DNA from 3 places in the Provencibacterium massiliense genome. Region 3 is predicted to be linked to each of the others. Evidence: a T-box and tRNA genes for the amino acid it is inferred to sense, from the RefSeq annotation. Region 3 holds a T-box; the other regions hold tRNA genes.
What was found. The T-box of region 3 lies ahead of aspS (aspartate--tRNA ligase). A T-box ahead of a tRNA ligase gene usually reads a tRNA of that ligase, here a tRNA-Asp.
Positions count from the first base shown of each region.

Region 1: it has a tRNA-Asp gene. The T-box ahead of aspS (aspartate--tRNA ligase) is inferred to sense a tRNA for this amino acid. The anticodon was not compared.
Region 2: it has a tRNA-Asp gene. The T-box ahead of aspS (aspartate--tRNA ligase) is inferred to sense a tRNA for this amino acid. The anticodon was not compared.

Region 1 covers NZ_FWCH01000008.1:106,851-116,332, forward strand. The annotation lists gene lysS (lysine--tRNA ligase) at 1-608, shown strand, start outside; gene B5477_RS01350 (hypothetical protein) at 731-1,402, shown strand; gene B5477_RS01355 (lactate utilization protein) at 1,463-2,104, opposite strand; tRNA gene B5477_RS01360 (tRNA-Gly) at 2,457-2,532, opposite strand; tRNA gene B5477_RS01365 (tRNA-Phe) at 2,560-2,635, opposite strand; tRNA gene B5477_RS01370 (tRNA-Asp) at 2,793-2,869, opposite strand; tRNA gene B5477_RS01375 (tRNA-Val) at 2,922-2,997, opposite strand; gene B5477_RS01380 (prephenate dehydrogenase) at 3,110-3,982, opposite strand; gene B5477_RS01385 (DUF4867 family protein) at 4,077-4,739, opposite strand; gene B5477_RS01390 (sugar phosphate isomerase/epimerase family protein) at 4,941-5,837, opposite strand; gene B5477_RS01395 (sugar phosphate isomerase/epimerase family protein) at 5,847-6,677, opposite strand; gene frlD (fructoselysine 6-kinase) at 6,704-7,486, opposite strand; gene B5477_RS01405 (secondary thiamine-phosphate synthase enzyme YjbQ) at 7,567-7,998, opposite strand; gene B5477_RS01410 (amidohydrolase family protein) at 8,004-8,855, opposite strand; gene B5477_RS01415 (TIM barrel protein) at 8,894-9,482, opposite strand, start outside.
Region 2 covers NZ_FWCH01000011.1:233,244-242,725, reverse strand. The annotation lists gene B5477_RS04885 (DegV family protein) at 1-383, shown strand, start outside; gene B5477_RS04880 (hypothetical protein) at 442-1,017, opposite strand; tRNA gene B5477_RS04875 (tRNA-Cys) at 1,351-1,425, opposite strand; tRNA gene B5477_RS04870 (tRNA-Gly) at 1,479-1,554, opposite strand; tRNA gene B5477_RS04865 (tRNA-Phe) at 1,639-1,714, opposite strand; tRNA gene B5477_RS04860 (tRNA-Asp) at 1,768-1,844, opposite strand; gene B5477_RS04855 (hypothetical protein) at 2,118-3,791, opposite strand; gene mnmL (tRNA modification radical SAM protein MnmL/YtqA) at 3,866-4,813, opposite strand; gene B5477_RS04845 (hypothetical protein) at 4,894-5,826, opposite strand; gene B5477_RS04840 (glutamate-5-semialdehyde dehydrogenase) at 5,948-7,192, opposite strand; gene proB (glutamate 5-kinase) at 7,210-8,019, opposite strand; gene B5477_RS04830 (TspO/MBR family protein) at 8,275-8,754, shown strand; gene nagA (N-acetylglucosamine-6-phosphate deacetylase) at 8,808-9,482, shown strand, end outside.
Region 3 covers NZ_FWCH01000012.1:917,766-927,247, reverse strand. The annotation lists gene B5477_RS09530 (type II secretion system F family protein) at 1-120, shown strand, start outside; gene B5477_RS09525 (hypothetical protein) at 163-498, shown strand; gene B5477_RS09520 (DUF4860 domain-containing protein) at 523-1,020, shown strand; gene B5477_RS09515 (hypothetical protein) at 1,038-1,451, shown strand; gene B5477_RS09510 (hypothetical protein) at 1,474-1,944, shown strand; gene B5477_RS09505 (type IV pilus twitching motility protein PilT) at 1,965-3,029, shown strand; gene B5477_RS09500 (aldo/keto reductase) at 3,081-4,091, opposite strand; gene B5477_RS09495 (MDR/zinc-dependent alcohol dehydrogenase-like family protein) at 4,479-5,642, shown strand; gene B5477_RS09490 (MarR family winged helix-turn-helix transcriptional regulator) at 5,775-6,269, shown strand; gene B5477_RS09485 (response regulator transcription factor) at 6,299-6,973, shown strand; gene B5477_RS09480 (hypothetical protein) at 6,989-7,321, opposite strand; T-box leader at 7,596-7,847, shown strand; gene aspS (aspartate--tRNA ligase) at 7,905-9,482, shown strand, end outside.

The DNA.
Region 1 (9,482 bases), on a different contig from region 3:
AGGTGCTCGGCACCGCGGTTATCCCCTACGGCGAGCTGACCATCGATCTGGAGAAGCCCTTCGAGCGGATCAGCATGAAGGAATGCGTCAAGAAGTACGCCGGGGTGGACTTTAACGGGGTTTCCACCCTCAAGCAGGCGCGCGCGCTTGCCAAGGAGCACCATCTCGAATACGAGGAGCGCCACGGGATCGGCGACATCCTCAACCTCTTCTTCGAGGAGTACTGCGAGGAGAAGCTGGTCCAGCCGACCTTCCTGACCGGCCATCCGGTGGACATCTCCCCGCTGAGCAAGCGCATGAAGGACGACCCCGACTACACCGAGCGCTTCGAGCTGTTCATCACCGGGCGGGAGTACGCCAACGCCTTCTCCGAGCTCAACGATCCGATCGACCAGCGCCAGCGCTTTGAGCATCAGGCGGCGCTCAAGGCGGCGGGCGACGACGAGGCCTGCGACATCGACGAGGATTTCCTGAACGCTTTGTCCTACGGCCTGCCCCCGACAGGCGGGCTCGGAATCGGGGTCGACCGGCTGGTCATGCTGCTGACCAACAGCGCATCGATCCGCGACGTGATCTCCTTCCCGACCATGAAGCCCCGCGAAAACTGAGGTTATAGAGAGGGTACGTGTTTTCCACGCGGCAATTATTTTGATTCAAACTCATGGATTCCGCGCCCGGGCTCTCTGCGGCTGCCCGGGCGCTTCTCCCCGAGAAAGGAATGGCTATCATTATGGAAAAGTGGGAAAACGGCCCACCCAAATTCGGCACCAAGAAGTGGTTTGAGAATTACTGGTACCATTTTAAATGGCACACCATCATCGGCGTGGTGGCCGCCATCATGCTCGTCTCCTTCGCCTACGACATCCTGTCCAAGGAAAAGTTCGACTCGACCATCACCATCGTGGGCAAGGCCTATATCAGCGACGAGCAGCGCGAGCGCCTCTGCGAGATCGCCGAGCAGTACGAGGTGGACCGGGACGGCGACGGGAAGGTCAACGTCGACGTGGTGGCGATTGGCTTCCCCGAGGACGACGATACCGGGATGAACGCCCAGGTCTTCATGGCGGCCCAGACCCGCTTTTCGGTGGAGATGACCGAAGGCGAGTCGATGATCCTGATCATGGACGACTACGCCTACGATATGATCGGCGACCCGCTCAACTTCGTGGATTTGAGCGCCTACAGCGACAAAGCCTTCGACGACGGGCGCAAGATCCCGCTTTCGGATACCGTCTTCTGCGACGACCCGCTGACCGAAGCCTTGGGCGACAGCCTCTTTTTGACCTTCCGCGCGGCGGACACCCATGCCGCGTCGAAAAACAAGAAGGCAAAGGAGAACTACCAGTACCAAACCGAGCTGCTGGACAATATCCTCAACGAGCGCAAGGCGCTGGAAGGCTGAACACGACCAAAAATAAAAGCTGTCCGCTGATTCCATCAGCGGACAGCTTTTTCCTTTTCCTCAGTAGCCGAGCGGCTCTCCGACCAGGACCACCTTGATCCGCCCCGGAACCCGCTGGAAGCCCTGCACCACGTAGTCGCAGCAGATCCTCCCCGGCGTGTGGCAGTTCATGCACTCGCCGGTGCGGAAGCACGGCGTCTCGCACTCCAGCCGCTTGACGTTGGCCGGGGCCGCCATCTTGCGCAGACGGGTCAGCGCGCTCTCGATATCCGGCACGATCTTGTTGATCCCGGCGACCAGGATGACGTTCTGCGGGCCGTATATGTAGGCGGCCACCCGGTTGCCGTTGCCGTCCACATTAAAGAGCTCGCCCTCCTCGGTGATGGCGTTGGCGCTGCCGAGGTAGTAGTCCGCGAAGAAGGAACGCCGGTAGATTTCGGTCACCTGCTCCTTGCTCAGCCCCGGTGCGCTGCGGTCGAGGTAGTTGTATTTGCCGCTGCGCAGCTCGTCGATGATTCCGCACTCGATCAGCGTCTGGCTCCCGCCGTGGCTGACGACGGCCCCCTCTCTCAGGAGGGATATTACCGCTTCCTTCGCCTTTCCGGCGCTCGGCGCGTAGTAGGCCTCCATCCGGTTTTTCACCAGGGCCTCCATCGTGCGCTCCACGCGGCGCTCGAGGATAAATTCGACGTTTTGATCCATTTCCTTGACCCTTCCTTTCTCCATTTAATCGACTACAGTATAACACATCATAAGGAAAATAGGAAGGCAGGAAATGTAAAGGGTGCTGCTTCAAGGGGCGCCATTCTTTACGGTTTATCTTTGCGCTCCCCGTCAAGGCAAGATAAATAAAAAACGACTTGCAAAAGCAAATCGTTTTTTATTTATGCCATTGGGTCATTGTAGATGAAACATACTTGCCTTCGTTCCTTGCCCTTATTCCCGCCGAAGGCCGGAGGTGGTCCGAGGGGGAGCTTAGTTCCGCCCGCGAAGCGCTTCGCGCTTATAACAATGTGAAAAGCGCTTGCATTTTCCGCAGAAAATACAAGCGCTTTGGAGCGGGTTACGAGGCTCGAACTCGCTACCTCCACCTTGGCAAGGTGGCGCTCTACCGGATGAGCTAAACCCGCATGTTCGCCGCTGCACAAGCAGCGGCGTGGTGCCTTCGGTCGGAATCGAACCAACGACACGAGGATTTTCAGTCCTCTGCTCTACCAACTGAGCTACAAAGGCAAGATGCGCCCGCGCGCAGGAAAAACAAATTGGCGACCCGGATAAACGGGCTCTACCCGCGGCCTAAAATCGTGCCACCGGCACGATTTCCCCGCTCTTGCGAGCGGTCGGCCTGTTCTCGCCCCATCCGGGGCAAAGACTGTGCAAAAAGAAAAATTGGCGACCCGGATGGGGCTCGAACCCACGACCTCTAGCGTGACAGGCTAGCGTTCTAACCAACTGAACTACCGGGCCAAATTTCTAACAAAGGCCGGTGCGACCGTCAGCGGCAGAAGCCTTTGTTAGCTGGTGGGAACAACAGGGCTCGAACCTGTGACCCCCTGCTTGTAAGGCAGGTGCTCTCCCAGCTGAGCTATGCTCCCGCAACCGCTGCCGATTCATACCGACAACGCTAATAATTATACGATAAAAATCCCGCCCTGTCAACACCTTGTCCGCAAAATTTTACTTCTTTTTCGCGGCCGGCGCAGAGGATCAGACCTCTTCCCACTTCGGGTCGCTGGCCCCCGCCAGCAGCCGGTTCTTGATCGCGGTCCCCTGCTCCATCAGCGCCCAAAGCGCCCGCGAATCCTCATTCTCGAGCGCCTGTCGGTACTCCCCGAGCTTCAGGGTCAGTTCATCGATCTGCTCGATGAGCATATCCCGGTTGCGCTCAAAGAGCTCGGCCCACATCTCGCCGTTCATCCGCGCCACCCGGGTCAAATCCTGAAAGCTGCCGCCGGTGAAGCCGCTAAAGTCGCTGGAGAGCGGGTTCTGGATGTAGGCGCTCGAGAGGATGTGCGCGAGCTGCGAGGTGTAGGCGATGATCCGGTCGTGCCCCTCGGGGGTGCTGCGCACCAGGCGGCCGAAGCCCACTTCCCGGCACAGCTCCTGGAAGGCGGCGAGCGCCGCCGGATCGGTCTCCTCGGTCGGGGTCAGAATCAGGCTCGCGCCGCGAAAAAGGTTCGCGTCGGCCGCCGCAAAGCCGCTGATCTCCTTGCCCGCCATCGGGTGGGCGCCGAGGTAATACAGCCCCCGCGCGCGGCAGAGCGGCTCGAGCACCGCGCAGGGAAAGCGCTTGATCCCGCAGAAGTCGGCCACCACCGTGCCCGGGCGAAGCTCCGCGATATGCTCCCCGACAAAGTGCACCGCCGCGCCGGGATAGAGCGCCACCACCACAAGGTCGCACTCCTCCAGTCCTTCGTTGGCCCGCACGATCGCACCCGCGCGCTTCGCCGCTTCGAGGGTATCCCCGTCGAGGTCGTAGCCGCAGACCGTGATCCCGCCCAGGCGCTGCAGCGCCAGCGCCAGCGAGCCGCCGATCAGCCCGAGGCCCGCGATCCCCACCGTGTGAAACCGTCTCTCCATGTTGATCACCATTCCTTTCCCGTCACCCGAAAAAACCCCAAACGGGCGGATACCCGAAAGGTACCCGCCCGCGGCATAAGAGCATTGTCCCGGCTTATTTCAGGTTGATCTTGATCAGGTCGCCCTTGAGCCCCGGATAGGAACCGGCCTCGATCTTCGCCGTGTTGGAGGTGTGGCAGATAAATCCTTTGTTTTTCTTGGTGAAGAGCTTGTTCGCGCTCGGATGGTCCAGCGCGGTGTTGGTTCCTCTGAGCAGGATGACTAGGGTGAAGAACCCGTTATCGTCCACATGGACCGGGCAGTAGTGCAGGGTAGTGGAATACATCTCCACGACCTGGCCGCGCTTGATGTAGAAGTACTCGAGCTTGCTCCCGTCGATGTCGCCCTCGTCGGACATATCCTGCTTCTTGCCCACGATGAAGAGGGTGTCGGTGGTGGTGACGGCCACCTCGCTGCCCTGATGGAACTCCAGCCCGCCCAGCACGTCGTTGTAGCCCGCGCAGTAGCCGGCCTCGACCTCCATCTGGCCATAGACCAGGTCCTCGATCTTCTTGACGCAATCGAATGCCTCGAGCTCGGGCACGCTCGGCACATACTTGCTGCCGGAGGCGGGAATCTCGATGTTTTTGTCGATGTACTCCACCAGGTCCTTGACGCACACGTCGCCCAGCACCCGGCCGTAGGGCTTATAAGCCTCGTCGTCGATCGAATAAATCTTCTTGTCCGGATTCAGGCGCTGCAACTCTTTGATATCCATTTTGACCACCCCGTATTCTGTATTTCAGCATAGCCTTCTGGCGGCTGATTTGTCCCTCTTAGTGTACAACATGCGCTACCCGCTGTCAACCGAAAGCGGGCCCCCGTAAGGATAAAAAGACGCCCGGTTCCACTCAGAACCGGGCAGGGCCGTCCCGGGACGGCCGGAAAATAAAATGGAGATAGTAATGAGTAAGCTTGCTTAGAGTGCCTGCTTCATCATCTCGAGCCCCTCGCGCGCATAGAACTCCGGGTCGCCGAAGCACTCCCGCGCGCAGATTTCGAGGCTGATGTAGTGGGAGTAACCCCCCTCTCCCATCTGACGCAGGTAGTCGATGATGGGGTTGTTCCCGGCCCGAAAACCGATATGTGTGCTCAGCGGCCGCCCGTCCGGGTACTTTTGGCGCAGCGCGTCCCCTTGCAGCGTCAGGTCCAGCGAATCGCTGTAGGAGCTGGTGAGGTGCATATGCCGGATGTCGTCGCCCAAAATTTGCAGGTTGTCCGCGATGGTGTCGCCGTAGATCGTCATCTGGCTGACGTCCAGCATGGCTTTGAAGGCCGGGTCGTTCACCTCGTCGAGCAGACGGCGCTGGTCGGCCGCGGTGTGCAGGATGTTGCAGTCGTGCCAGGTTTGAGTCTCGGCCACGATGGTGACCCCCTCCCGGTGCGCGGTGGGCAGCAGGCGCTGCGCGGCGTCGCACAGGAGCTTAAAGGCCTCCCCGGGGTCCTCGTTTAAGAACCCGGTCCCCGGGCAGAGCAGGAAGGTCGGGGCGCCGAGCTGCGCGCCCAGTACGATCGAGCGCTCCATAAAGGCAATGCTGCGCTCGCGCAGGGCCTTGTTGGTGCTCGAAATGTTGAAGGGATAGGTGTTCTGCTCCGGGCAGTAGCAGATGAGCCGAAGCCCCCGCGCATCGATTTCCCGTTTGATGGCCTTTACGTCCGCGCCGGTCAGGTCGTCCACATAGAGGTGCGGCGCCACGCCCCAGAGCTCGATGTTTTTTACCCCCAGCCGCTGCACCGAATCGAGGAAATAGCAAAGCGGATAGCGCGGGTAATGAAAGCTCCCAATGGCGAACTGCTCAAATTTCAGCTTGTTCATATCGCCCTCCTAGCCAAGATACGGCCCTATGCGGGTGAAGCTCTTCTTCATCTCGCCCTCGGGGTCGAAGTTGTTCCCGCCGCAGACCTCGAAGGACATGGTCCCCTTGTAGCTAAGGTCGCAGAGCGTCTGCACGTCCTCGTCCAGCGGCAGCTCGCCCTCGCCCCAGGCCAGGTGCCCGGTCGGGTTGCCGTCCACCAGATGGGTGTGCACCAGGTCGTCCCCGAAGGCCTCGATGTAGTCCTTCATCGTCTCACCAGCCAGGTGCATGGGCACCGTGTCCACAATCGCCTTGAAGGCAGGGCACTGAAGCTCGTCGAGCATCTTTTTCAGCTGCGGCAGGGTATAGATCAGGTTGCTCTCCACCTGCTGCAGGTTCTCCAGCGCCAGGATGATCCCCATCTTCCCAGCGTATTCGCCGAGGTTATGCAGCGACTCGCGCGAACGCTTCCAGGCCTCCTCGCGGTCCTCGTCCTGGTAGCCCCAGCCGCAGGTCATGAGCATCTTGGGCGCGCCCATCTCGGCGGCGGCATAGATGCACCGCCTGAAATGCTCGACGCTGTCCTCGCGGATGTCGTCCTCCCTGGCCGCGATGTTGTAGTAATACTGGATCTGCTCGGGGGTATAGCAGATGAGGTTTAATCCCCGCTCCTCGATCATCCTGCGGATGGTTTTCACCGGCGGATAGGATTTTTCACTGATGAACTGGTGCGGATATCCGCCCCAGAACTCCACGCTCTTCATCCCCAGCCGGCAGAGGGAATCGAGGAAATATTCGGTGGTAAACAGGTGGTAGCAGATGTTCATCCCCGCCACCCGTTCGATGTTGATCTTCGGCATTGGCTTATCCCGCCTTTCTCGTCAAATCAATAGGGGTCGAACATCTGGATGATCTTCGCGGAGGTCTCGGCGGCGGTGCGCAGGCAGCCGGGCACGTCCTGCCCTTTAATCACCCCGTAGGTGTAGCCCGAAATGAAGCTGTCCCCGGCCCCCACGGTGTTCACCACCGTCACCGGCAGTGCCTCCTGCAGGTAGTATTCCTTCCCGTCATAGGCTATGCTCCCGTGCTCGCCCAAGGTCGCGATCAGCACCTTCGGCCCCTTTGCCTGCGCCTTTTTAAGATAATCGCGGATGAAGGCGTCGTCCTGCTTGTAGGAGAAGAAGCCGTAGTCCACATAGGGCAGCACCCGTTCGATCTCCGGGTCGTCAAGGTCGGTGGCGAAGTCGTAGACGACCGTCTTTCCCCACTCCTTGAAGGTGGGCATGTGGTGGTTCACCTTGCCCCAGATCACCCCGTGGATTACATCGTAGCCCTTGATGAACTGCAAGTCCTCCTCGCTCAGATCGAACCCCTCGAGCACCCCTTCGTCAAAGCTGGTGTGCAGGCGGTCATTCCCGATCAGGTCCATCAGCGCCACGGCGGTTTTTCCCTCCTTGCGGTGCATGTGGCTGGAATCCACCTTGTATTTTTTTAAAACCTCGATCATCTCGTCCCCGTAGCGGTCGGTGCCCACCACGCTGACCACGGCGCTTTCCAGGCCGTATTTCGCAATATTGATGATGAAGTCCACGCAGTTTCCGGTCGGGTAGTACCTCTCCAGCTTCTGGTAGAGGTCGATGCACGCATCGCCCACTGCTATTACTTTCATCTTATCCTCCCTTTCCCGCCGGGCCCTCCAATGCGCTGGACCCTGCTCCGGCAACCGTCTTTCATCTTAATAATGGAGGGTTATTCCCCTACCACCTGCATGTAGACCGTGCGGTCCTGGATTCCATCGAACTCGGCGAAGTAGATCTCCTGCGCCCGGCCGCGCACCACCTTCCCGTCCTTGACCGGGAAGTACGCAAAGTAGTTGCAGAGCATGCTCTTCAGATGTCCCGGGCAGTTCCCGCCCGTCGCACCGTAGCTCGGCAGGAAGTGGTTGTGCGCATACTGCGCGTCCTTCGGTACCATCTCCTCGAGCTTCTCCTCGATGTCCGTCTCGAGGCAGGGCAGGCTCTCGTTGACGATGATACTCGTCGTCGTGTGGGCGGTCATCACATAGACCATCCCCTCTTCGATCCCGCTCTCCTCCACAAATTTGTGTACCCGCTCGGTGATGTTGATCATATCGAATTCGTTCTTGGTGCGCAGCTCAAACGAGTCCAGTTTCATTTTCATGGCCTTTAGTCCTCCATCCCTAAGAATTTCATCGCGTTGCCGCCCAGGACCTTCGCAAGCGTTCTTTCCCGCAGCCCCAGCTTCTCGAGCCCGTACTTCATGTCCTCTTCCCCGAAGCGCGGCGAGTTCGAGCCGAACATCACCTTATCCGAGAACATGTTTTCAATCCACAGCGGGCTGAGGTCCACCTTGAAGATCTGGTGGAAGAAGTCCTTCGCCCGGTCGCAATAGAGCATGGAGGTGTCGGCGTAGACGTTCGGATACTTGAGCAGCATCATCGCGGTGTCCTGCACCCAGGGCCAGCCGAAATGCGCCAGGCCGATCCGGAGTTCCGGATACTCGATGGCCACCTCCTCGAAGCACAGGGGCTTCGAGTACTTCGCCGGGGTGTTCGGCTCCCAGGAGGTCCCGCAATGGAACAGGATGGGCTTGCCGTATTCGATGCATTTCTCGTAGACCGGCTTCATGACCGAATCGGTGGGGTAGAACTTCTGCTTCGAGGGGTTGAGCTTAAGCCCCGAGAGCCCCAGCTCCCCGAAGGCGTGGTCCAGCTCCTTCACGGCGTCCTCCCGGTAGGGGTCCACGCTGGCAAAGCCGATGAAGCGCTCCGGCGCCTCCTCCACCAGTTTCTTCATCTCATCGTTCGAGACGATGGTGCAGCCGTACTGCGTGGTCAAATCCAGCGGCAGCAGCACCCGCTTGTCGATCCCCGCGTGGTCCATCTGGAACAGCGCCATCGAGATGTCGCTGTATCCCAGAAACTCTCGCCCCATGATCTTCTTGCGCTGCCGGGTCACCTCGTCCCCCTTGTACATCGGCTCCATGAATTCCGCATGCGTATGTACGTCGATTACCATTTATTCTTGCTCCTCTCCTGTTGTTTGGGTTTTCTGCCTTAAATTTGACTGAGGACCTCCCGCAGCCGCTCGACGAAGAGCTCGACATAGCTCTCAGGGTCGGCGCCGTGGGTCCCCATCGGGGAAAGCTCGATGCTCGCATAATAGGGATAATCATACTTCTTGATCATCGAGAGGACCTGCTTAAAGGGGATGACCCCCTCGCCGATCATCAGATGGTCGGCCGTCTTGCCGTCCGAATCCGCCAGGTGGATATGCCCCATCTTCGGGCCGAGCTTCTTAAAGTAGTTCGAGAACGGCTCGTACATGATCGCGGGGCTGACGAAGTCCACCATGCCGAACATCATCGGCGAGGGGACCGCTTTCAGCAGCCGCACCAGGTCGTCGGCCGTATTTAAAATCAGGCTCTCCTCGGTGCTGAGCGTCTCCATGACCACCCGCACCCCCACCTTCTCGGCGTGGGCGCAGACCTCCCGCAGCCCCTCACAGAGGTGCTTCCAGTCCTCGTCCGGGTCCCCCTCGTAGCCGGGGTCGCCGGGGGTGATCTGGATCATCGGCGCGCCGATGGCGGCGGCGACGTCCAGCGCGTCCTTAAAGTACTGTACCGTCTCGGAGCGCTCCTTTTCG
Region 2 (9,482 bases), on a different contig from region 3:
TTTTCCTGGCCTGCTATACGCTGGACTTTGCAAAAAAGAGCGGGCGGATCAGCTCGGCCGCCGCCTTTGTGGGCGAGCTGCTGGGCCTGCGCCCGATCATCCACATGGTGGACGGCGGCAACAACGTACTCGAGAAGGTGCGCGGGGATAAGAACGTCGTCCCGCGGGTGTGCGCGCTCTGCCAGAAGGCGATCGCCGCGGGCGGGGAGTATATCATCGTGCGCGGGATGCTCGATGAGCCCGCCGAGGAGCTTTCTGCCCTGCTCGAGGAAAAGCTCGGCTATCCGCCGAAGGGGGTCTATACCATCGGAGCCTCGGTTTCAATCAACGCCGGCCCGAGGATCATCGCGGTGGTGGTGCGCGGCCAGAAGCGCCCTCAGTAAGCAAAACAAAAAAGGAGCTGCGAAACGAATCGTTTCGCAGCTCCTTTTGACTTTTTTGTTATCCCAGCTCGTCCTCCCCGGGATAGGGGTATCCGATCCGGCGCAGGAAGTCCGCCATCTGCCAGCAATCGGCATAGCCGTACTCGTCCCCCGCATAGGCCTTCCTCGCCTGCCTGCCCTCGAACATTTCGTCGGTCCAGAGTGTGAGGTAACGCTCCACCTCCCCGGCATGAAAGCCGCCGATATAACGTTCCAGCTTCTCGGCGTCCCCCGACCAGGAGTCGTATTCCTCCCGCTCCATCCCATCCTCCCAGTAGTCCGGGATGGGACAGAAGCGGTCCTTTTCCACGCCGCAGCAGAACAGCCGGTACATCCAGAGCGCCTCGTCATGGATATGCAGGTAGAGCACGGCGTCGCCGTCTTCCTGGGAGGCGAACCGCGCGAAGGCCTCGCCCTCGGCGCAATCCTCGTTGAGCAGGATGAAGGTGCCGCGCTCCCGCGCAAAGCACATGCATTCCTGCGCAATCAGGGCGCATTCGTCCTCCTGCGAGCGCTTCTCGAACCGTTTGAGCAGCTCTTTAGCCGCCGGCACCTCCTGCCGCGCCAAAACCACCGCTTCCAAGAATAATCCCATCTTGGCACCTCCGTCCAAAAGCTCCATTTCCCGCATCAAACGGGCTCTTTCCAGCTGTGCTTCCCTGTCCTTCATCGGGCCTCCATGTCTACATTCTATCATCTTTTTGTAATGGTTTCAATCTGTCAAGGGACGGTATTCCATCCGGCATGCCATTCTTCCCATCATCCCATAGCATAACCGGTTGCGGCAAGGCGTTCTATCAAGACTGTGTAAAATTTCGCCGGACCAATTCTGCTAAGCCGGGCGCCGGCCAGATGTTGACCACAGTTCAAATCTGGGGCGCCGGACAAAAATACGAGCGCCCTTCCTGTCGGAAGGGCGCTCGCTTTTTGGAGGCGCCGACCAGATTTGAACTGGTGAATGAAGGTTTTGCAGACCTCTGCCTTACCTCTTGGCTACGGCGCCAGATAAATTTTGAAAGCGCGCGCCACTTTATCATCTAAAGTGGCGCGGCTTTTTGGAGCGGGTTACGAGGCTCGAACTCGCTACCTCCACCTTGGCAAGGTGGCGCTCTACCGGATGAGCTAAACCCGCATGTGTTGCACCGCTTTGAGAGAACTTACCGTTTTCACATCCGCTATGTGCATTTTATATCAGCCTATGCGGCTAATAGACGATTGGTGCCTTCGGTCGGAATCGAACCAACGACACGAGGATTTTCAGTCCTCTGCTCTACCAACTGAGCTACAAAGGCAAATGGGCGGCCCAGGCTTCTCCTGAACCACAAGCTCTGCCATAAAAGAAAATTGGCGACCCGGATGGGGCTCGAACCCACGACCTCTAGCGTGACAGGCTAGCGTTCTAACCAACTGAACTACCGGGCCAGATAACTGCAAGACCTGACAAACGCAGGCTTCCAACATATAGAAAAACGCCTTTCAGCGACGAAATTTATTATACTATACCCTCGATTCGTTGTCAACCCGCTTTTACCAAATTTATCAGAAAAACCACTTTCGCAGCTCCCCTTTATTATATGCGCTCCACCACAAAAAAACACTGTGCCCAAAAAATTTTAAAACGCTGCTGCGGGAATTGCCTGCCACAAGGATAAAGCGGCCCCGGCGGATGATGTCCGCCGGGGCCGCTTTGATCATTTATCCGTTCTCGGCCTGCTTTTGGGTAAACTCCAAATTGTCGAAGGACACGGCGTGGATCACCCCGTCCCCGGTCTCGACATACTCGAGCGTCACCCGGTCCCCCTCCCTGGTGATGGCCAGCTCGTCGCTGACGGTGCTGTCCGCGATGAAGATCACATCCTGCTTGCTGTCCAGAATCAGCTTGTAAATCTCCTGCTTCTCGCTCTGCTCAGAGGCGATGCGCAGCACCGCGCCGGTGGCCTTCTCAGTTTCGGCCGATTCCTGCAGCGCAGCCGAGCTGCCGCCGTTGCGCAGCGCCTGGCTGTAATCCCTGCGCGCGTCGGCGATGGTCTCCCCGGTGCCGACGGTGGAATAGTTGACCACCGACACGAAGGCATACTGCTTGATCAGCCCCGCGTTGTCCTTGAGGGTCATGAAGTAGGTCGGCTGCCCGTCAAGGTTGATGATGATCGGGAAGGAGGCGTCATATTTGAGGTTTTGCACCTTCCCCTCGGCCGAGCGCTGGCCCATGTCCTCGGTCGCGCCGTTGATCTGGTAGCGGATGGGCTCCTTGGTCACCATATCCACCATCATGAAGCCGATGGCGCTCTCGTCCCGCCCGACGCTGGTGAGCCCGGTGAAGAGGTAGCAGTTGCCGCCGTTGTAGACGATGTTGTGCCCCTCGCTCTGGCGGAACTTGTCCTTGTCGGCAAAGTTAAAGATGCCGTGCACATAGGCGCCCTGGTTGTTGATCTGGTTGAGGATGAAGTCCTCGGGCTGCACCCGGTCCACCCACTCGGGCACGTCGGCGATGGAATACTTCTCCTTCTCCCCGGTGGTCGCGTTGACCACGATCACCCCGGTCGCCTCGGGCAGGGCAAAGCCCCGGCGGTTGCGGTAGGTGCTCACCACCCAGTAGGGCTGCCCGTTATCGTCAAGCTCGAAGGAATAGTCCACGATCCCCTCAAACAACGCTCCACCGAAGCGCACGTTGCGCTTGAGATCGTGCAGCAGGTAGCTGTTCGGCTGGATTTTGATCTTATGGTCCTCCACATAGCTGACGTCGTTGACGTTGGTGGCCGAAACGGTGATGTACCCCGCGCTGCCCGACATGTTGGTCAGCCACTTGAAGAAGCCGGAATGCTGCAGCGGCACCGCCCAGATCAGCTTGCCGTCCACCATCTGGATGGTCGGCTCGCCCAGGACCACCTGGCTGCCCAGCGAGGGCTTCTCGCCCAGCTTCTTGTTGGCCAGGTTATAGGCGAGCTCCTGGTCCACGATCGGCACCTGGGACATGTCCACCGCCTGGATGTCGCTGGAGAACTCCCGCTCCTGCACCTCGCCCAGCTGGTCGCGGTAAGCCCCCCAGCTGATCAGGGGGGAGGAGATGATCATCATGACCGCCAGGAACGCCCAGGGCGCCGCGATGATGAACTTGACGACTTTCGGAAACTTGCGCTTGGGCACATAGTTAAAGGGCCGCTGCGCCCCGCTCATCCCCGCCTCCAGCCGCTGGAAGGTGAACTCCCCAAAGTGGAAGAGCGCCCAGATCAGCAGATACAGCGAGATCACAAGAGCCCAGAAGATGGCTCCTTCGGAATAGAAGGGGCTCAAATTCACCGACTCCACAAAAACATAAAGGGCCAACAGCAGCGTGACCGCTCCATAAACGCCCAGTCTAACCTTTTTCACTTCTTTCCCTCCAATTAACGGATGGTAAACAGTATACCACATCTCGGCCGCCTGTGGGCCGATTTAACGAAAACTTAATACTTGGCCTGGTACCGGCAGCCCTGCACGCTGTCCCGGCGGCGCAGCTCCTTGTCGATCTCGTTGAGCACGCAGAGCTTTTTGCGGCTCCACTGCGGCCCCAGCAGCTCCCCGGGCGCGCCGTCGCCGGTCAGGCGCTGGATCACCGTCTGTGGCGGCAGCAGCTCGAGCTGGTCGCAGATAATGTCCACATATTCCTCCCTCGTGAGCAGCCGCAGCTCCCCGCGCTCATAGCGCTCGCCGATCACGGTGCCGCGCACCGCGTAGAGCAGATGGAGTTTGAGCGCGTCCACCCGAAGCTCCCCGACCTTTCTGGCGCTCTCGGCCATCATCCCCCGGTCCTCCCCCGGCAGCCCGTCGATCAGGTGGACGCAGACGGCGATTCCCCGCTCGCGCAGCCTCCAGAAGCACTCGAGGAACTCCTCCCAGGTGTGCTGGCAGTTGAGCGCCGCCGCCGTCCTGTCGTGGCAGGTCTGCACCCCGAGCTCGACGCTCAGGTCGGTGCGCCGGGCCAGCTCTCCGAGATAGTCCAACGCCTCGGGCGCGATGGCGTCCGGGCGGGTGGCGATACTGAGCCCCACCGTGTCCGGCAGCGCCAGCGCCGCCTCATAGAGCTCCCGCAGCCGCCAGAGCGGCGCAAAGGTCCCGGTAAAGGCCTGGAAGTAGGGGATGTACTTTGCCTGCGGCCATTTCTTCACCGTTCCCGCGCGCACCTGCCGCGCCTGCTGCGCGATGGTCAGGGCAGCGTCCCCGGCGAACTCCCCGCTGCCCGCGCCCGAGCAAAAATCGCAGCCGCCCACCCCCTTGGTGCCGTCCCGGTTGGGGCAGGAAAACCCTCCCGACAGCGGGATCCGGCAGACCTTGCAGCCGTAGCGGTGCCGCAGGTAATAGTCATAAGTGTGGTAGCGCTTGCCCCGGTCGGAGTAGGTGAACGCCTCCTGCATACTGCTCCCTCCCGGTTTTCTCCCTTGCACGATGCAGGCCGTTGATGAAATCAACGGCCTGCATCCCTTCATCCTTGTCGTTATTCTTCCGAAGAATCCTCAGAGGAACTCTCAGTGGAGGAATCCTCCTCAAAGCCGTCATCCTCCGGCTCATCGGAAGAGCTCTCCCCGGCGCTGGAGGAGCCGTCCTCCTGCGAGGAGGATGCCAAAGCCCCTTCCTCCCCTTCGCCGTAGACGCCGCCCTCTCCGTCCGGAAGCGTCTCGTCCTCCCCGACACTGGCGATCGCCCCGTCGGGAACCGAAGCCTCGGTCCCGTAGCCGACCTGCTTCTCGGGCGGCGGGTCCTTGATGGCGGTCAGCTGATAATGCTTATCCAGCCTTTTCAGCTCATAGATCATAAACTTGTGCGGGTCGGGCTCGGTCTTGTTCCCGGCGATGTCGGTGTTCCAGGCGGTGCCCGGCGGGATATATCCCACCAACAGGGAATAGGTGTCCCCGTCGCGGGTGATCTCGTCCACGCGCGGGGTATACAGCGCGCTGGCGCTCATGACCGGCACATGGTAGGCCTTGGTGGCCTCGTTGTACTCATAGGAGATGCCGAAGTCCGAGAAGGACTGGTGCTCGAGCTCAAGCTCGGGCCCGAACAGCTGGGTCGAGGTCACGTCCACGTCCGAGGAGGGGACGATCAGGTTGCCCTGCGCGTCGAAGGGATAGGTCTCCCGCTTGTCGCCGAGCATGGTCGCCCAGAGCGCGGCCTGCAGCACGGTGAACTTATCCAGCGTCGTCACGTCCTCGAAGGGCGGCGGGTCGAACATCAGCACCGGCTGGATGATCTTCTCAAACTTCTGCTTCTCCCGCGAATTATCGAGAATCTGCGAGGTCAGGTTGACGCCCAAAATGATCAGCGCCACCAGCCCTGCCGCGGCGAGGATGAGCACCAGCGCCCCGATGGGGGCGGCGGCCCTGTTTTTGCGCCGCCGGTGCACCTCGCGCAGAGAATTGTATTCCGTCATCGTCAATTCCTTTCGTGATACCGGTTTGCGGGTTTCCCCGCGACTACTAGCCAGTATACCACATTGGCGCGTATTCTTTCAAGCAAAGCCCTTAGAATTCACAAACGGTTCAAGTTTGCGCTCAGCGCACCTGCCCGCTGCCGAAGAGGATATATTTGTCGGTGGTCAGCTCCCGCAGCCCCATCGGCCCGCGGATATGCAGCTTCTGGGTGGAGATGCCGATCTCCGCCCCCAGCCCGAAGACCCCCCCGTCGGTAAACCGGGTCGAGGCGTTGACGTAAACCGCCGCCGCGTCCACCCTTGCCGTGAAAATTTCGGCGCTTTCATAGCTTTCGGTCACGATGCATTCCGAGTGGCCCGAGGAGTAGCGCGCGATGTGCAAAAGCGCCTCCTCCATGTTCTCCACCACCCGGCAGGCGAGGATGTAGTCGCCGTATTCGGTCTCCCAGTCCGTCTCGTTTGCCTCCTTGATCCCCGGCAAAATTTCACAGCTGCGCGCATCCCCGCGCCACTCCACGTTTGCGTGCGCCAGCGCCGCCTTCGCCGCCGGCAGGAAGCGTCCGGCAATGTCCCGATGGACCAGCACCGTCTCGCAGGCGTTGCAGACCGACGGGCGGGAGGTCTTGGCGTTGTCCAGGATCCTCACCGCCATCTCGAGGTCGGCGTGCGCGTCGATATAGGTGTGGCAGTTGCCCACCCCGGTTTCGATCACCGGGACGGTGGCGTTCTCCACCACCGTGCGGATCAGCCCGGCGCCCCCGCGCGGGATGAGCAGGTCGAGGTAGCCGTTTAAGGTCATCATGGCGTTTGCGCTCTCGCGGGTGGTATCCTCCACCAGCAGGATGCAGTCCCCGGGCAGGCCCGCCTTGTCCAGCGCGCCGCGCATGACGTTTGCCAGCGCGATGTTCGAGCGGATCGCCTCCTTCGAGCCGCGCAGCAGGCAGACGTTGCCCGACTTGAGGCAGAGCGCCGCCGCGTCCACCGTGACGTTCGGTCTGGCCTCATAGATCATCCCGACCACCCCGAAGGGCACCTTGGTCTTAACGAGCCGGATCCCGTTTTCCAAGGTCCGCCCGCTCTCCACCACCCCGACGGGGTCCTGGAGCATGACGATCTCCTCCACCGCCGCGGCGATGCCCTCGATCCGCTCCCCGCTCAGCTGTAGCCTGTCGAGGAAGGCCTTTGTCATCCCGCGCTCGCGCGCGGCGGCCATGTCCGCCCCGTTTTCTTTTAAGATCGCGGGCGCGTTTTCGCGCAGCGCCGCGGCGATCGCCCGCAGCGCCCCGTTGCGTTTTTCCGCGCCCGCGCAGGAGAGGACCCTGCTTGCGGCCTTCGCGCGCTTGCCCAAGCTGATTAAATCCACCATTTCAAAGCCCTCCTCGTCTAGGCCGTCACATTTTCCGGTTTTGCCTGCCTGCTGTAAAAGCGTGTTCCGACCGACTCCCCTTCGAGCAGCCGGTAGATCAGCGCCGGGTCGGTGCCCGACATCACCACCGTGTCGATCCCGGCTTCCCCGGCGACCTCGGCGGCATGAATCTTGGTGATCATCCCGCCGGTCCCCCGCGCGCTGCCCGCGCCGTGGGCGATCGAGAGGATGTAATCGTCGATCTCGGTCACCGCCCGGATCAGGGTGGCGTCGGGGTTGGTGCGCGGGTTGTCGGTATAGAGCCCGTCGATGTCCGAAAGGATGATGAGCAAGTCGGCGTCGCACAGGGTGGCCACCACTGCCGAAAGGGTGTCGTTGTCTCCGAATTCGATCTCCTCGACCGCCACCGTGTCGTTCTCGTTGACCACCGGGATCACCCCATACTCCAGCAGGCGGGAGAAGGTGTTGCGGCAGAGCGCGCACCGCCGCTCGTCCTCCACCACGTCCCGGGTGAGCAGCACCTGGGAGATGACGTGGTTGTATTCGGAAAATTGCCGGTCGTAGATGTACATCAGCTCGCACTGGCCGATGGCGGCGGCCGCCTGCTTGGAGCGGGTGTCCGACGGGCGCTCCTTGAGCCCGAGCTTGCCCACCCCGACACCGATGGCGCCCGAGGTGACCAGGACGATCTCCTTGCCCATATTTTTGAGGTCGGCCAGCACCTTGACGAACTGCTCGATCCGGCGGATGTTGATCAGCCCGCTCGGATGGGTGAGCGTCGAGGTTCCGACCTTGACCACGATCCGGTTTGCCGCTTTGATTTCCATTTCACTCAAACTCCCCTTAAGCTCGCGCCCGCGCGCGGACCGGCCGCGGCCCGGGCGAAAAATGGCCTCTGCCATAAAAATGCTGTAATGGCCGTCATGCGGCTATTATAGCATACACCGCTTTGCGTTTCATCCCCTTTTTTCCGATTTCCTGCATTTCTTCCTCTTTCGCGCCGGCGCGCGCATATAATCGGGGCGTTGGGTTCATATATTTAGAAGGTAACCAGCAAAGCAATTTTTGAGGGGGTCTGCCCTGTGGGCGTCATCAAACTGCGTGAACTTCTGCTTTCCCTGGCCGCGTCGGCCGCCGCCTCGCTGCTCGGCACATTGCTCGGCGGCGATATGTCAAGCGCCTACCATGCCATGAACCTGCCCGCCCTGGCTCCGCCGGCGGCGGTCTTCCCCATCGTCTGGACCATCCTCTATGTGCTGATGGCCCTCGCGCTGTACCATCTGCTGATCACCCCGCAGACCGACTACTACCTGCGGCGCAGCACCCTGGTGCTCTATTTTTCGGGGCTTCTGCTCAGCGCCCTGTGGCCGGGCGCCTTTTTTAGGCTCGGGCAGTACACCCTCTCCTTCTTTATGATCGTGGCCATGATCGCGCTGGGGGTGCTCACCGTCACCCGCATGCGCCGCATCTGCGAGCGCAGCGCCTGGCTCTACCTGCCCTACCTCGTCTGGCTGGTCTATGCGCTCTATCTGTGCTATGGGGTGGCGCGGCTGAACCGTTGATTATTTCGCCGCCATGATGTACACTAAGGAAAAGAGCAAAAGGAGAAACTCTCATGCTGTTAAAAAACGCGGAAGTATATCATACCGATTTTACCTTTCATAAGGCCGACATCCTGATGGAGGACGGCGAAATCAAGTCCGTCGCCCCCTCCCTCCCCGGAACGGGCGAGGACCTTGGCGGGCTGCGGGTGATCCCGGGGCTTTTGGACATCCATTCCCACGGCTGCGTCGGGTGCGACTGGTCGCGCGGGGGCGAGGACAATTACTACAAGATGGCCCGCTACTACGCCGAAAACGGGGTGACCTCCCTGCTCGCGACCACCATGTCCCTGCCGGCGGACACCCTCGATTCCATCATGCACGAGCTGCGCGCCTTCATCGCCGCCCCCCGCAAGGGCGCGAAGGTGCTGGGGATCAACATGGAGGGCCCCTTCTTCTCCAAGGAAAAGAAGGGCGCGCAAAACGAGGCGAACCTGATCGATCCGGACGTCGGCCTCTTCCGGCGGCTGCAGGAGGCTTCGGGGAACCATATCCTGCTGTGCGACATCGCGCCCGAGCTGCCCGGGGCCGAAGAATTCATCAAGGCGCTGAAGGATGAGGTGCGCATCTCTTTGGCCCACACCGCCGCTGGCTACGACACCGCCATGCACGCCGTCTCGTTGGGCGCGCGCCACGCCACCCACCTCTACAACGCCATGACCCCCTTCACCCACCGCTCCCCCGGCGTG
Region 3 (9,482 bases):
ATTGCCTCGCTGGTCTCGGTGCTCGAGCCGACGCTGGTGGCCATCCTCTCGGTGATCGTGGGGATGGTGCTCCTCTCGGTCATGCTGCCGCTGATGGGAATCATGTCCTCGATCGGCTGACCGGGCAATCTTTGAAATTTGCGGGAAGGGGGTGCCGGACAGATGAACCGGTTTGACAAAGCGGGGAAGAACCGTCCCGGATGGCTTCATGTCCTTTTGCCGGTGCTGGCCTTCTCTTTGCTGCTCGGGCTGTTCGGGTACGGGCTGCAGTCGGTTTCGGCCCTCACCGAGAGCGAGCGGCTGCGTACCACCAAGGAGGCTGTGGTGCGCGCGGCGGTGCACTGTTATGCGAGCGAGGGGATGTATCCGCAAAGCCTTTCGTATCTCGAGGAGCACTACGGGCTGACCGTCGATACACAGGACTTCGTCGTGGATTACCGCTGCTTTGCCTCCAACATTATGCCGGACATCACGGTGATCCCGAGAGACGGGGAATAACTTAGCAGGGAAGGGGGCGCTCCTATGCGCAAACATGCCGCCTTGGGCGGGCATATGGTGGATTTTCTCTTTACCATCGCGCTCTTTTGCGCCTTTGCCGCCACCTCCCTGATCGTGGTGATCATCGGGGCGAACGTCTACCAGGGCACGGTGCGGGGGATGAATGAAAACTATGCCCTGCGCACCTCGCTGAGCTATGTTTCGCAGAAGGTGCGCCAAAACGACGGGGCGGGCGAAATACACATCGGCACGCTCGATGGGGTCCCCGCGCTGGTGCTCGAGCAGCCCTTTGATTCGGGGAGCTATCAGACCTGGATTTATTATGACGACGGCTGGCTGCGTGAGCTGTTTACCCGCGCGGACGCAGACGCCGCGCCCGCCGACGGGCAGCCGATAGTGCAGCTCGCCGGCTTTGAGATGGAGCAGGATCAAAACGGCATGCTGACCTTTACCTCCCGCGACGGGGAGGGGGGCAGCGCCGAGATACGGCTCTGTCCCCGCTGCGGCAAAGGGAACGAATGAAGACGGGAGGTGAAGGGATGAAGCACAGGCACGCAAAGTCCGGGCTCTTTTTGTTCGAGCTGATCTTTGCCATCCTCTTTTTCGCGCTGGCCAGCGCGGTCTGTGTGCGTCTCTTCGCCGAGGCGCATCTCACCAGCCTGCACAGCCGGGATTTGAGCCAGGCACTCACCGAGGCGCAGAGCGCCGCCGAGTGTTTCAAGGCTTCGCCAGACGATTTGCGCCAGCTCGCTTCGCTGCTCGGCGCGCGGCAGGAGGGAGATACGCTGGTGCTCGACTATGGTCACGACTGGTCCAGGACGGATCAGGAGGGGGAATACCGGCTGGTCCTCTCGCCACAGGGCGGTACGCCCGCCGCTGCGCAGATCACGGTTTCCAAAGAGAGGCAAGTGGAACCCCTTTACACCTTAGAGGTGAAGAAATACCAACCATAGGCGGGGAAAGGAGGGGGCCGGAATGAAAAAAAGGACGCAGATGGGCCTGGGGGTCGGGGCTTCCTCGATCCTGCTCATTTTTGTGCTGCTCTGCCTGACCACCTTCGCCACCCTTTCGCTGGTCTCGGCGCAGGCGGATGCGCGCCTGAGCGAGAAGACGGCCGAGACGGTGAGCGCCTATTATGAGGCGGACGCGCGCGCCGAGGAGCTGCTGGCCCAGATCGGCGAAGCACTGAAATCCGTCCCGCCCGGGGAGGGATATCTGCAAACCTGTGCCGGGCTGCTCGCCGCCATCGATGGGATGGACGTCTTGCAGGATGACGACGGGCTGGCCGTTTCCTATCAGGTTGCGGCCGGGGAAAACCAGCAGCTGCAGGTCTCGCTGACAATCCCCGCTACGGGCGGGTACCGGCTGACCGGCTGGAAGACGGTAAATACGGCCCAGTGGCAGGAAGGGGAGCCAATGAGCCTCTGGCCGGGCGAACTCGGCTGAGCGAAGGGATGGAAAAGCAGATGGACGTGACACAGATTCTAAAGGAGGCGGTCGGGCGCAAGGCCTCGGACGTCTTTATCGTGGCGGGCCTGCCGGTGTCCTTTAAGATCAGCGGGAACATCCAGCGGGTGGATGAAGAGAAGCTGCGCCCGGAGCATACCGAGCAGCTGGTGAAGGAAATCTACACGCTGGCCCACAACCGGGATATTGCGGCGGTGACTAAGGGAGGGGACGACGACTTCTCCTTCTCGATCCCCGGCGTCTCCCGCTTCCGGGTGAGCGCCTATAAGCAGCGCGGCTCGTTGGCCGCGGTGATCCGGGTGGTGACCTTTGAGCTGCCCGACCCGAAGGAGTTGTGTATCCCCGACGTGGTGCTCGGGCTCGCTGGGCGCTCAAAGGGGCTGGTGCTGGTGACCGGCCCGGCCGGGAGCGGGAAATCCACCACCCTGGCGTGCATCATCGACGTGATCAACCGCACCCGCAGTGCGCATGTCATCACGCTGGAGGACCCGCTGGAGTACCTGCACCTTCATAAGAAGAGTATCGTCAGCCAGCGGGAGGTCATGACCGACACCGAAAGCTACGTCAAGGCCCTGCGCGCCGCGCTGCGCCAGTCTCCGGATGTGATCCTGCTCGGGGAGATGCGGGATTACGAGACCATCAATGTGGCGATGACGGCGGCCGAGACCGGGCACCTGATCTTCTCCACCCTGCACACCATCGGGGTGGCGAACACCATCGACCGGATCATCGACGCCTTCCCGCCCAACCAGCAGCACCAGATCCGGGTACAGCTGGCAATGGTGCTGCAGGCGGTGGTTTCCCAGCAGCTGATCCCCACCGTGGACGGCAAGGTGGTCCCGGCCTTCGAGGTCATGCTGGTCAACGGGGCCATCCGCAATATGATCCGAGAGTCGAAGGTCCATCAGATCGATTCGGTCATCTACTCCTCGGCCGGGGAGGGGATGCTCTCGATGGACCAGAGCCTGCTGGAGCTTTACCGCAGGGGGATCATCTCCGAGCGAGACGCACTCACTTACAGCGCCAACCAGGATATGATGGCCAAAAAGCTTAAGGCGTTATAATGTAAATAAAAAAAGCAGGGCCGCCGGCGATTGCCGGCGGCCCTGCTTTTTTTATTTCAGGAAGGTCTTGTAGTCCTCATAGTTGCGCCGCAGCAGATTGGGGGTATCCAATCCATAGGGGCAGTGCTGCGCACAGTGGTTACAGCCGATACACGCATCGATCCGCGACATTTTTTCCTGCCATTCATCGGTCAGCCATTGGGCGCTGGGGGAGCGCCGGATCATCAGGGACATCCGCGCGCTGGTGGGGATGTCGATTTTGGCGGGGCAGGGCAGGCAGTAGCCGCAGCCGCGGCAGAACTCGCCCAGCAGCTCGCTGCGGTCCTTCTCGATGATGGCCGAGAGCTCTCCGGTCATGGCGGGGGGATACCCAATGTAGGAGAGGAATTCGTCGAGTTCGCTTTCGCGCTGCACCCCCCAGATGGGGAGGACGTTGTCGAACCGGGCGAGGAAGGCGTAGGCCGCCGCGCTGCTGGTGATCAGCCCTCCCGAAAGGGCCTTCATCGCGATGAAGCCGACGTTTTTCTCCTTGCAGAGCCGCACCAGCTCGAGCTCCCGCTCACTGGCAAGATAGGAAAAGGGGAATTGCAGCGTCTCGTAAAGCCCGGATTCCACCGCTTCCCTGGCGACATTCAGGCGATGGTTGGTGATCCCGATATGCCGTACCTTTCCCAGCTCCTTGGCCTTTCGCATGGCCTCATAAAGCCCGCTGCCGTCGCCCGGCTTGGGACAGAACGGCGGGTTATGGAATTGGAGGATGTCGACATGGTCGGTTCTCAGCAGCCGCAGGCTGGTGTCGAGATCGTTCCAGAAGCCTTCGGCCGTGAGCGCCGGGGTCTTGGTGGCGAGATAGAATCCGTCGCGCTCCTCCGAGAGGGCCAGTCCGATCTTCTCCTCGCTGTCGGTATAGCTGCGGGCGGTGTCGAAGAAGGTCATCCCGCCCCTGTAAGCCTTTTGCAGCAGATTTGCGGCCTCCTCCTTGGAGATGCGCTGGATCGGCAGCGCGCCGAACCCGTTTTTATCGACCGTGATCCCGGTGCTTCCGAGCGTCACCTTTGGCATGTCCGATTCCTCCTCTAACGTTGTTGTCCAACATTTATTGTATAGCAGGAGGAAGGCTTTGTCCAGTCCCGGAATTTTGAGACAAAATTGTAATTTGTCTATAGTTCCAGTGACAGAGAGGAAATCATTTCAAACCTTTTGGTTCATTGATTATTCATAATGGAAATAAATAATTAATAAATAAGAAATATTAAAATATAGAATACATCAGTTTGACATAAAAGTAAAATTTTGTTATAGATTAAGAAATAAATCGTTTCATATAAGGCTTTTTATTTTTGTTTCACCGTTTTGTAATCTTTTCTATAATGAAATCACGGTAAGGGATGAAACTTAGTGGAGAGATCCCACACCAGTTTTGATTTTAAAGAAAAGAGGAGAAACACAATGAAAAAAGTACTGGCTTCAGTGCTTGCTGCTGCGATGGTTCTCGGCACCGCTTCCGTAGCGTTCGCTGGCAACATTGCGAAAAAGTCCGGTTCCAGCTATGGCTATTCCATCATCGTCAGCAAGACCGATGACAATGCCGAGTTTGAAAACGGCGCCCCCTACCTCGTGACCTATGGTCCCGACAATGCCGGTATCGACGAGGATACCGCTGGTAACAAAGCTGAGATCGTAATTGATCCGGTTGCTGGTCAGATCATCACCGAAATTAAAGCTCATGTCAACTCCAAAAACATCACTGCTTCTGTTAAGAAGAATGATGGTGCCACTGTTGATAACAGCATCACCCCCACCTCCAACAATAAGGATTGGGAGTCTCCGGTTCTGACCCTGAAAGGCAATGCCGGTCTGCGCACCTTCGAGTTCGAGGACTATGAGGTTGAGCTCGATATGACCATCGGAGATTTTGTCATCGAGAGTGGCAAAATTATGAAGAATAAGGCTGATGCTGATAAGGATATTACTATCACCATCAAGCACGACGAGGCTGTTGCCTACTCCCGCATCCAGGAAGTTGAGGAAGACACCAACTACTCCAACAGCAAGCAGAATGGCGTTGTCTACAACTTTGACGAAGTGATCGGCGACGAGTCCAGAATCCGCGCCAACGACTATGTTGACGTGTACTTCAAGGGCAACTACGGCACCGACTATGAAAACATGAGACTGGTTGACGACGACATCGATGAGATCGTTGATTTCTTCGGCGACGTTGACGTTGACTGCTATGACTTCATCGCCAATCCGAAGTTTGCCTCCAAGGTCAAAGTTGTGATCGACGCTGACTCCGGCTCTGTGCTCTACGAGTACAACAAGAAGACCGGCGACGTGACCAAGGTTGACGCTGAGTATGAGAGCGACGGCTGGGCGTTCGAGACCAAGGTTCTCGGCACCTACATCGTGGCTGAGGAAGAGTACGAGGAAGGCACCATCTCCAAGGATGGCGAGGATGTTTCTTCTGACGACGAGACCGAAGAGCCCACCGATGGCGACAAGACCAACCCGGGCACCGGCGCTAACGACATGGTCGGCGCTGCCGCTGCCATGGCGGTCGTCTCCCTGGTCGCTGCTGGCGCTGTTGCGTTCAAGAAGGCTTCCAAGTAAGCGATTGTTCCATTGGCTTTCGGGCATGAGAGGTTTATTGGAATTTCCTCCTCTGCCATAAAGCAAATAACGATAAGCCCGACCTACTCTCCAGGGTCGGGCTTTTCTCCTGTCATGAGGGTGGGTATAAAAATGGAAGGAAATAACAACTCAATTTATTATGAGCTTTTCCAGCTGGAGTATTACCTGCAGCGGCGGGTGGACGAGTACCTCTTCTCCCACGGCTTGGATGAGGCGGGGTATCAGTTCCTGGCCTATATCGGGGCTCACGGCGGCTGTAGGGTCGGCGACGTGGAAGCGGCGGTGCAGATGGACCGCGCGGCAGTCAACCGCAAGCTGCGCGCGCTCGGGGAGCGGGGCTTCGTGATGAAGCGGGGGAGCAGGAGCGACCGGAGGATCATCCTGCTCTATCTCACCCCGGCGGGCAGGGCGGTGACCAGCGCGGTCCGGGAAATTCTCAAGGAATGGGATGACGAAATGCATCGCCAGCTCGGGGAACAGGACTGCGAAGCCCTGTCTCAGATCATAGAAAGGCTTGCCGAGGCGACCCGGCATGAGCAGGCGCAGCCCGCACCCCAGCCTACGCACGACGGGCTGCATCATGTCAAAATACGGGCCGAACACTGAGCGTTTGGGGGAGAAAGAGGGGAACGGCAATGTTTACGGTTTTGGCGGCAACGGGGGACGAAACCTTAGCGAAGCGCCTCTATGAGAGTCTCGAGGACGGGGGCTATCATTGCTTTCCCGCCCAGGACGGAGAAAAGGTTTACTTTTTGCTGGACAATTTTCATATCGACCTGCTTGTCTGCGAGGCGGCGCTGCCCGGGAAGGATGGCTGCACCATCACACGGGAGCTGCGCGCCGCTCAGTTTTCGCTGCCCATCCTCCTGCTGGCTGGGGAAAACTCGCTCGAACAGAAACGGGCGTGTTTTCTGGCGGGCGCGGACGACTGCATGCCAAAGCCTGTTGAGATGGAGGAGCTGCTCCTGCGGGTATCGGCGCTGCTGCGCCGCGCGGGCGCGGCCAGCCGCCACAAGCTACAGATCGGCGAACTGGCCGCGGACTACGATACCTTGACGGTTTCCACGCCCGACCGGAACATGAAGCTCCCCAAAAGGGAATTCGAGCTGCTTTTTAAGCTGCTGTCATCGCCCGGGCAGACCTTCACCCGCCGCCAGCTGCTCGACGAGCTGTGGGGGCTGGACACAGGCGTGGACGAGCGCACGGTGGATGTACATATCAAGCGGCTGCGCGCCCGCTTCAAGTACCGCCAGGAGTTCCAGCTCGTCACGGTGCGGGGGATCGGATACCGTGCAAAACTGACGCGCTAAATCTGTAATGCCATTTTACTTTACAGAAGTGGAGAATCCGCTTGACAGCAGGAGTTGATCCAATTCCTCGCGGTCCCGGCGCCATTGCTCCCGATAGCCTTGCAGCAGCGACCGTCCGATTCCGGTAATCCGGTAATGGGGCAGGGCTATCCCCTCATAGGGCCACTCGCACCCCTCGAGCGCGCCCGAGGACAGAAGCTGCTGCAGCGCCTGGTCGAATGGTTCGCTCTCCAGGTTCAGCCTCTCTTGCATCGCCCTGCTTGGCAGGTATATGCGGGTCCCATCCTCACAAAGCAGGGCGAGGATGCAAGCCGCCACCGCCGTCTGGTTGTCCCGCCAAAATGTCATGCGAGCACCTCCTCCATCCCTTATTCTAGCGTTCTCATATGAACGGAATATGAACCGATATATTGACTTTGATATATTGACTAAACGCGGGAAGTCTGGTGAATATTCCTAAAAACGGCGGGGAATAACAAAACGGAACCGGGCGTTTGTGATGAAGATTCTTCCTGCCGGCAATCACCGCTTGACAAGATGGGCCGGGCAGAATATAATCAATCACAACAAACAGCAAGGGCGCTGCGGATTAAGTCCGTAGCGCTTTACGCTTACAATGATGAAAATGGCATTGATGGGAAGAGTAGCCCAAAGGAAGGGGCGGCAGAGAGCCGGGGTAGCTGAAAACCGGCGCCTGTGCCTTTGGGGGAAGAACATCCCGGAGCCGCTGACCGAACGGGAGGCAAATGTTGCCCAAGTAGGCTCAGACGCGGGGCGGCGCGTTACAGCCGCCAGCCATAGTGTGAAAGAGTGGGTTTCCCTTTGGGGAGCCTATTTGGGTGGTACCGCGGAAGGAAGGCCTTTCGTCCCAATTTGTGTGGGACGAAAGGCCTTTTTGGTTTTGCGGGACCTGATAAAGGAGGAGTTTTTGATGAAACGGACCGATTATTGCGGAGTGCTGTGCGAAAGCGATCTGGGCCGCACCGTGACGGTGGCGGGTTGGATCAGCGCCAAACGGGACATGGGCGGGGTAATCTTTCTGGACCTGCGGGACCGGGAGGGAATCTTACAGGTGGTCTGCGATGCAAGGAACCTCACCCAGGCCGATTTCCATACGGCCGAGGGGCTCAAGAACGAGACGGTCGCAATTATGAGCGGAATGATCCGGGAGCGGGACGAGGAGACCTATAACCCGAAACTTGCCACCGGGACCATCGAGCTGGCAGCGGATTCTCTCGAGGTGCTCAGCGAGGCCGGAACGCTGCCCTTTCAGCTGGACGACAGTAATAACGTGCGGGAGGAGCTGCGGCTGCGCTACCGCTTTTTGGACCTGCGCCGGCCCGAGATGCTAAGAAACCTGCGCTTTCGCCACCGGGTCGCCCGGGTGGTGGAGGACTACCTGGACCGGGAGGGCTTCCTCTCGGCCGAGACCCCCATGCTCACCAAATCTACCCCCGAGGGGGCCCGGGATTATCTGGTGCCTTCGAGGGTCCATCCGGGCGAGTTCTACGCCCTGCCCCAGTCGCCGCAGATCTTTAAGCAGCTTCTGATGGTGGGCGGGATCGACAAATACTATCAGTTCGCGCGCTGCTTCCGGGACGAGGACCTGCGCGCCGACCGGCAGCCGGAGTTCACCCAGGTGGACATGGAGCTCTCCTTCGTGGACCAGGAGGACATCCTGCTCCATCTTGAGCGGCTTTTTAAGCACATTATGAAGGAGACGATGGGGCTGGATTTCCCTGCGCCCTTCCCGCGCATCACCTGGCAGGAGGCGATGGACCGCTACGGCAGCGACAAGCCGGACCTGCGCTTCGGGCTGCCGATCGTGGATGTCAGCGACATTGCGGTAAAATGCGGCTTCTCGGTGTTTTCTCAGGCGGCAAGGTCGGGGGGCTGCGTGCGGGCACTGAACGTCAAGGGTAAGGCGGATTTCACCCGAGGCGAGATCGAGGCGCTGACAGACAAGGCCCTCGGCTACGGCGCCAAGGGGATGGCCTGGATCGCCGTGCGCCAGGACGGGGAGCTCTACTCGGTGCTGACCAAATACTTTTCAAAGGATGACATGGACGCTCTGCTGGAGAGGGTAGAGGCGGCTCCCGGGGATTTCATCCTCTTTTGCGCCGACGGCCTTCCCACTGTGCGCCGCACGCTGGGCGGGCTGCGGCTGGACCTCGCCGGGATGCTTTCGCTGCGCCGGGAGGGGGATTTTTGCTTTTTGATCGTCACCGACTTCCCGCAGTTTGAGTACTCCGAGGAGGAGGGGCGCTATGTGGCGACCCATCATCCCTTTACCATGCCTTATCCCGAGGACGTGCAGTATCTGTGCAGCGAGCCGGGACGGGTGCGCGCCCAGGCCTACGATGTGGTGCTCAACGGCGTCGAGCTCGGCAGCGGGAGTATGCGCATCCACCGCCCCGATATCCAGGAGAAGATGTTCGAGGCGCTGGGCTTCTCAGAGGCGGAGACCAAGGAGCGCTTCGGTTTCCTGGTGGACGCCTTCCGCTACGGC